One region of the Paenibacillus sp. fava2 genome, then DNA from elsewhere that is predicted to be linked to it. Evidence: riboswitches for the same ligand, from Rfam matches in the RefSeq annotation. Region 1 holds a riboswitch; each other region holds the start of a gene.

Region 1 (2,327 bases):
AAACATCGATCTTGTTGCCTTTAATGGCACCGCCTGTATCCTCTGCACGGCGGAAACCCAATCCCTCAATGTACACCCACCAGCCGATAGGTATTACATCCGGATCAACAGCAATGGTACGGCCTTCAGTTACGCGTGTTCCGGAAGCCGTCTTTGTTCCGATGCCCGGTTCTTCAGAAGAATAAGCTGTCATCGACACATTCTTGATCATTTTCTTATATTCAAAGTCTACGCCTGCCTTGTGCACGACGTTGGTTGTTGCCGCTACTTTTTTAGCAGAACTGGAGGTAGTTGTTGTTTTGGTTTTGGTTGGGGTTGCTGCAGCAACAACAGGTGTCGGAAGCTTCTTGATACCAACGGCAATGATCTTGTCTTTGGTAACGGTCTGCACTTCCTTGCCGATCAGGGTCTTCGAGACCAGCTCACCATCCTGATAGATCTTCTGGTAATGCTGGATGATGGCTCCCGGCTTGCCTGCCTGTGCAACTCTTACGTCTCCCTTATACAGGGAGGGATCTGCGGTTTTGATGACTTTGAAAGGCAAACTTACCGTCTGCTGTACCGTTTGCTTGGTAATACGGACAATCTTGACTTTCATGTCAGGTGTAACTGCGGTGTCTAGCGAAGGGAAAATCTTGTCGTCGCCATCCAGGCTGTAGCCCAGCTTGGTAATAGCGTCCCCGAGTGAATCCTCGGTGGTATACAGCGTCTTGGTTGCGCCGTCTGCAGTAAGCGTAAGCTTCTGCGCACGGGTAATGGTAACACGGTCTCCGTCCTGTATTTCATCGCTAAGACCTATCGATACTACGTCATGCGGCGTAAGCGTAATCTGTTCTTTGGCCAGCACGTCGCTAAGCAGCGCCTCACGCGTTTCGAGCGTCAGCACTTCTCCGTCTATTACTAAGTTGATTACTTTATTACCTTGGCCGTGTACGTACAGCAGAATTAACAGTGCGATAACAATGGATACCGCACCTGCAAGTGAAAGTACGCGAGGATTCACTTGCTTGAGCCGTAATGCGAATGACCTGCTGGATGATTGCGAATCATGGGATACTTCTGGTTGGAATACGCCCATTCTCTCCATCCTCCTTACATAGCCCCGTCGTCCAAATAGTATATCAAAGTTGACTGAATCATATCTGACGAAACTAAGTTTGAGATTGCAACAGGATACGCCCGCATATCTTAAGCGTTTCCTGCTCATGGATCGCCTGCCCGGCATAATGACTCCCAGAACCTGTTATATAACAGTATGCTGGGGACAGCCGCATTATTCATAACAAAAAAAGCCCAAAAGAGTTCTATAGAGGACTCTTTCGTGGCTTCTCCGGATGTTAGAATACGCGGGAATGTGTATGCACGAGGTTTCCTCTCTTACTTGCGCTTACGGGGTTAGCTGTCGGGTTCGGGCATAAGAGAGACGCCCTATTTCAGGTCACCCGCTCACGGCGGTTGCCCTCAAATTCACCCCAAAGACCACGTGAAGAAATCAAATAAAGTCTGCGGCATTTCTTGTGTTGTACTCTATGTACGCCCATGCGGCAGTGCATTATTGGTTCCCCCGTTCTCCATACGGAGACTCAGCGAGACGATCCATGAATCAGTGACTGTCACAGTAACAACAGCTCACTGCACTGAAAAGATGATATCCTGTTTTGATGCATGTTGTAAAGGACGGTTCAACCACGTTTACGCAAAAAAATGATTAAAATATTGTAATATTCGCCCATTTTGAGTTTAAAAAGATTTAATATATCGGTTATACTTCTTTTTTCACCGCTTTTACTCCCGATTTCAGACAATACCAAATCGTACCAGTGCGTTCGTATACGTAATTTCCGCTAATTCCTGTAAATCAATCCCTTTTATTTCCGCCGCAGCTTCTGCAACTAATTTTACATAACTGCTCTCATTCCGCTTGCCTCTGAAGGGGTGCGGAGTCAGATAAGGGGAGTCAGTTTCGATCAGCAGGCGATCTAGCGGTGTCTTCGCCAGCACCTCTTTGGGCACCCTAGCATTCTTGAAGGTGACCGGTCCGCCGAAGCCCAGATGGAAGCCCAGATCGAGGCACATTTTTGCCGTTTCCCAGCTGCCGGAGAAAGAGTGCATGACACCGCCCACCTCATTCGCCTTCTCTTCCCGCAGAATCCGCACCACATCCTCATGGGCATCACGGTTATGAATACAGATTGGCATGTTCAGCTCACGGGCCAGCCCGATCTGCTTGCGCAGCACCTCATGCTGTACCTCTTTCGGTGAAGTATCCCAGTAATAATCCAGACCGATTTCCCCGATGGCCACCACTTTGGGATGACTGCACAGCG
Region 2 (2,327 bases), 810 kb from region 1:
TATTCGTCAACTCCAAGACATGGCAGACGGAGAAGCTGACTGTTGATCTGAGTTATGTACTGGCTGCCGACGGGGCGAAGGATACATATAGCACCAAGATTGAAGCCAAATACTCCAAGAACAATAAGACGGCAACGATTGTAAAGCCGGCTGAGCTGGAATAGTCTTATCATATGGAACAGCCCCGGTGAGCCATGCGCTCACCGGGGCTGTTGCTGTCTAAACAGTAAACCTCACTTTGCAATAACCGTCTCCTGCACAGGTACATCAGCCGGAAAGACACCCGCACTTTTCTTCACAGGTTTGCTCCAGTACTGCTCGTTTCCAGGCAGGTCATCGAACCATTCTGCCTCCTCCGGGCAGTCGAGGATCATGAATTTTCCGTACTCCTGATCCCGGGACTGATGGTATTTGAGATAGGCTTTGCCGTCCTCAATAGCCAAAATTTCAATTTTGCCGGAGGAGTGGCTCATGGAGAGCCGGACTCTTTTGCCGAGACCGGAGGTTCTGGCTTTGGCCTCCTCGACGATCCGGTACACCTGCTCAAGCGGCAGGACGAACTCACGGTTACCGGCGATCGGCCGGTTAATAAAGAAATAGTAGGGCGTGATTCCGGCCCAGGAGAGGCGGTCCAGCAATTCGCCCAGCACAGCGGGGTCATCGTTAATGCCCTTAAGCACCGGAGTCTGGTTGACGATAATCGCACCGGCATCATGCAGGGCTCTGACAGCACGCTTAGCTTCAGGTGTAATCTCCCGCGGATGATTGATATGCGCCATGATGTAGATCCGTTTCTCTACAGTAGAGTGGGTGCGGATCAGCTCCAGCAGCTCGGGGTCCTGGGAGATACGCATGGGATTGAATACCGGCAGCTTGGAGCCGAGACGGATGATTTTGACATGCGGGATGGCCCGCAGGCTCTCAATAATGAAGCGCAGCTTGGTCGTCGAGAGAATCAGACTGTCGCCTCCGGTCAGCAGAACGTTGTTGATCTCCGGATGAGCGGCGATGTATTCGATCCCGGCGGAGACGTCGGAGGAGGCCTCCTTGACATCGTTGCGGAACAGCCGTTTGCGGAAGCAGTAGCGGCAGTAAGCCCCGCAGACTTCGGAAACAATCAGCAGAGCGGTAGTCCGGTACTTGTGCTGACAGCCCGGCACCACATAGTTGGCTTCCTCGTCGGAGGCATCCCACTGCCCATACTCCATAAGCTCACCCTCACCTGGAACGACCAGCCTGCGGATCGGATCATCCGGGTCCTCCCAGTCTATTAATGACAAATAATAATCATTGGCCCGGAACACAAATTTGTCCGTAACCTCCCTCAGCCGGGATTTCTCTGCTTCGGGCAGCATTTCCATTTTGTTAATGTCGGTTATGTATCGTACCTTTTGCACATGAATCTCTCCTTTGATCTCGTATTGGCGAGGACAAGAGGGAGCCTTGATGTCAAAAAGCCAAACTGGCAGCCAGCAGGGTCTCTAAAAAACACAAAAAGAGACCCTTAGCACAAGGGTCTCATGTTATCAGAAACATAAAAAAGCAGACCCATCCACTACTGACGAGGTTAGCTGACGGACTCGGGTAAGATGGTACCCTACATTGTATAGCTCAATGATTCGCCCCAATTGACTGGTTCCCCCGCTTTCCAGCTGGAAATACTGGAAATTAAGCGTAGATCAAGTATAACCTGCAAAGTTTGCAGAAGTCAAAGCTATTGGCGTCAGCTGCAAGGTTATCTTTTTACAGTTTAGTTTTAATCAAACGTTATTTGGTATACCGGCTGATTATGTTGTACGATATCGGCATATCTTTTTACAACAAGGAGGGCCTTGATGAAGCTGGGCTATTTAATCATTGATATGCAGGAAATTCATGTGAGGGATCATGTGGATCAGAAAACGCTGGACCGCGGCTGTGAATATATTAATTATGTTGCGGACATGCTCCGGGAGAAGGGCCAGCCGGTCATTCATATTCAGGACATTGAAGGAATAGAGGAAGCTACCAGGGAGCGCTACAATATCATTCCCGAGATTCAGGTGGCGGACAGTGATCTGAAGGTAACCAAGGAGTACTCGAACGCATTCTGGAAAACAGAGCTGGAGCAGCTTCTGAACGAACACGGCGTGGAGCTGCTGATTATCTCGGGCTTCTCGGTAGAGCACTGCGTGCAGTTCACTTACAACGGGGCGAGTGAGCGGGGCTTCCGTCCGGTTTTGCTGCAAAATGGTGTTTTGAGCGCACACAGCGACGTAATCACTGCGGCATACAGAGACCGTAATCTGATTTCCTATCCGGTAATTCCTTATTTGATCAGCCAATAA
Region 3 (2,327 bases), 3.2 Mb from region 1:
TCATCATCAGGGTTTTGGCGGCATTTTTTTCCGCAGGAGCCTTGAAGTTAGGAATGGCATTAGATACCGCCTCTACCCCGGTCAAGGCCGAACAGCCGGAGCTGAACGCCTTCAGCAGCAGGAACAGGCTGACATTGGATACTGCCGAGCCAATTTCAGGTACACTGGCATGGGCCCCGCCTGTCAGGTATTTGAACACCCCTGCAACTATCAGGAAAAAGATCGAGCCAACGAACAAATATACCGGGATTGCGATAAAAGAAGCAGACTCCGTAACCCCGCGCAAATTGACAATAGTAAGCAATATAATGACGGACACTGCAATAAGCACCGAATGATCATGTAAACTTGGAAAAGCCGACGTAATCGCGTCCGTGCCCGCCGAGGCGCTAACCGCAACGGTAAGAATGTAATCAACCAATAAAGATCCGCCGGCTAACAGGCCGGTAGGAACGCCCAGATTGCTTTTGGCTACGATGTAGGCCCCTCCGCCTTGCGGATAGGCAAAGATCGTCTGCCGGTAGGACAAAATGAGTATGGCCAGCAGGCCCAATACGGCAAGCGCGATTGGCAGTGAGTACCAGATGGCAGTAAAGCCTGCAGCCACAAGTACCAGGAGAATTTGTTCCGTTCCGTAGGCTACAGACGAGAGCGCATCAGAAGACAGGACAGCCAGTGCTTTCACCTTGGATAACTTTTCATGATCGAGTTCGTTCGACTTCATCGGACGTCCGATCAATAGTCGTTTTACCTTGCTTACCATTGTTGTAACAGTTCCTCTCTTTGTTAGTTGAACCGGTTATACCGTGCGCTGTTTTCATCGTTTTCATAGGTGGATTTTCATAAATGCAGGCACAAAAATAAGCATACGGAAATGATCCGCATGCCATGAGCATGGTCATTATCCCACCTTTGCTTACGAGGTTAGCTGGCGGATTCGGACTGTGGAAAGCCCTACGGTTACAGCCTTTTTGGCCTGTTTCCGATTCACCCCGTCGGCCGTGCGGCCGAGTTTGGTTCCCCCGATTTCCCTGCGGAAAATTCAGCGCGTATTCAACTTCTCACAAGGCTTAATGATAGTCTACAAAGCATTCCCAGTAAAGCAGTGAAACAAATGAAAAAGGAATGAAAAAACATCCAAAACACGCAATTCCATGATAAGGGATAAGTTGATCTTTCATTCTCTTGCATTATCCCTCTGTACCGTGGTTTTAGCGTGTTTTGGATGTTAATTGTGACAAAAAAATCAGGATTTTTTGATGCTCGGAATTTCGCCTGCCTGCTGCCTATTCCCCGTCTGTATCTTTACGTCCTGTCCACAATAAAACTGTAATCAGGGTAAACGCCGTAAGGGCCATCAATGGAATAGTAATGAAGCCTAAAAGATTAATATAATCCTGATTGCAGGGAACGCCAACTGTACATGGAAGCACCTTGCTCAGCGCAGGAATCTTCTGCTCAGCATAGTGGTAAATGGAGATGCTTCCGCCGATAATGCTTAACGGCAGGACGTAGGGAATAATCTTTTTATCCCCGCGGTACGTGGCAATTCCCAGCAGAAACAGCTGAGGATACATGAAGATGCGCTGGAACCAGCACAGTTTGCATGGCTCGTATTTCAGCACTTCGCTCAGGTAGAGACTGCCTGCAACAGCAACGATCGACACAAACCAGGCCAGATACAGACAATGGCGCCGGCAGAAGGCGGTGAACTTCATCACTCGGCAACCACCGCTTCGGAAGCGGCCTGAATCTGAGCGTCAATAGCCTCCATGTTGAATGGCTCGTCGACCATTACCCCATTCACAAAGAGGGTAGGAGTCGAAGAAACGCCGGAAGCCGAGGCTAGCTGAATCTCACTTTCCAGCTGGCTGTTATAGGTCTTGTCTTTAATGTCTTTGCGGAGCAGATCATAATCGATTGGCAGCTCCTCTTTCTGCGCCAATTCAACCAGGAAGTCCTCAGTCGCCCACACCTTATTCTCATCACCCTGGTTGGCATAAATAGCATCGTAGTATGTCCAGAATGCATCGCTGTTCTGATGGTAGACAGACAAGGCTGCAAGAGCAGCAGTTTTGGAGTCATCCCCGATAAAGGCCAGATTTGCAAAATATAACGCGGCCTTATCCTGATTTACATAATCCTGTACAATCTGCGGCTTAATGGCACCTGCGAACTGGGCGCAAGCCGGACATTTGTAGTCGCCGAATTCGACGATTTTGACAGGTGCATCCTCACTGCCAAGTCTAGTCATTTCACTGTAGTTGAATTCAACCGGTTCGGCTGAAGTTCCTGTTGATGAGTCTCTTGCGGCCAGCATAAATAAT

The links. Region 1 has a riboswitch for cyclic di-AMP ahead of AC4G46_RS00140 (resuscitation-promoting factor). Riboswitches for the same ligand answer to the same signal wherever they lie in the genome.
Region 2: linked by a shared signal. The riboswitch ahead of AC4G46_RS28575 (KamA family radical SAM protein) and the one ahead of AC4G46_RS00140 (resuscitation-promoting factor) in region 1 are both predicted to bind cyclic di-AMP.
Region 3: linked by a shared signal. The riboswitch ahead of AC4G46_RS17675 (APC family permease) and the one ahead of AC4G46_RS00140 (resuscitation-promoting factor) in region 1 are both predicted to bind cyclic di-AMP.

Annotation. Positions count from the first base shown of each region.
Region 1 covers NZ_CM177755.1:28,964-31,290, reverse strand. The annotation lists gene AC4G46_RS00140 (resuscitation-promoting factor) at 1-1,078, opposite strand, end outside; cyclic di-AMP (ydaO/yuaA leader) riboswitch at 1,370-1,599, opposite strand; gene AC4G46_RS00135 (TatD family hydrolase) at 1,798-2,327, opposite strand, start outside.
Region 2 covers NZ_CM177755.1:6,491,573-6,493,899, reverse strand. The annotation lists gene AC4G46_RS28580 (DUF6612 family protein) at 1-164, shown strand, start outside; gene AC4G46_RS28575 (KamA family radical SAM protein) at 234-1,397, opposite strand; cyclic di-AMP (ydaO/yuaA leader) riboswitch at 1,542-1,685, opposite strand; gene AC4G46_RS28570 (cysteine hydrolase family protein) at 1,836-2,327, shown strand.
Region 3 covers NZ_CM177755.1:4,093,750-4,096,076, forward strand. The annotation lists gene AC4G46_RS17675 (APC family permease) at 1-763, opposite strand, end outside; cyclic di-AMP (ydaO/yuaA leader) riboswitch at 899-1,058, opposite strand; gene AC4G46_RS17680 (disulfide oxidoreductase) at 1,287-1,718, opposite strand; gene AC4G46_RS17685 (DsbA family protein) at 1,718-2,327, opposite strand, start outside.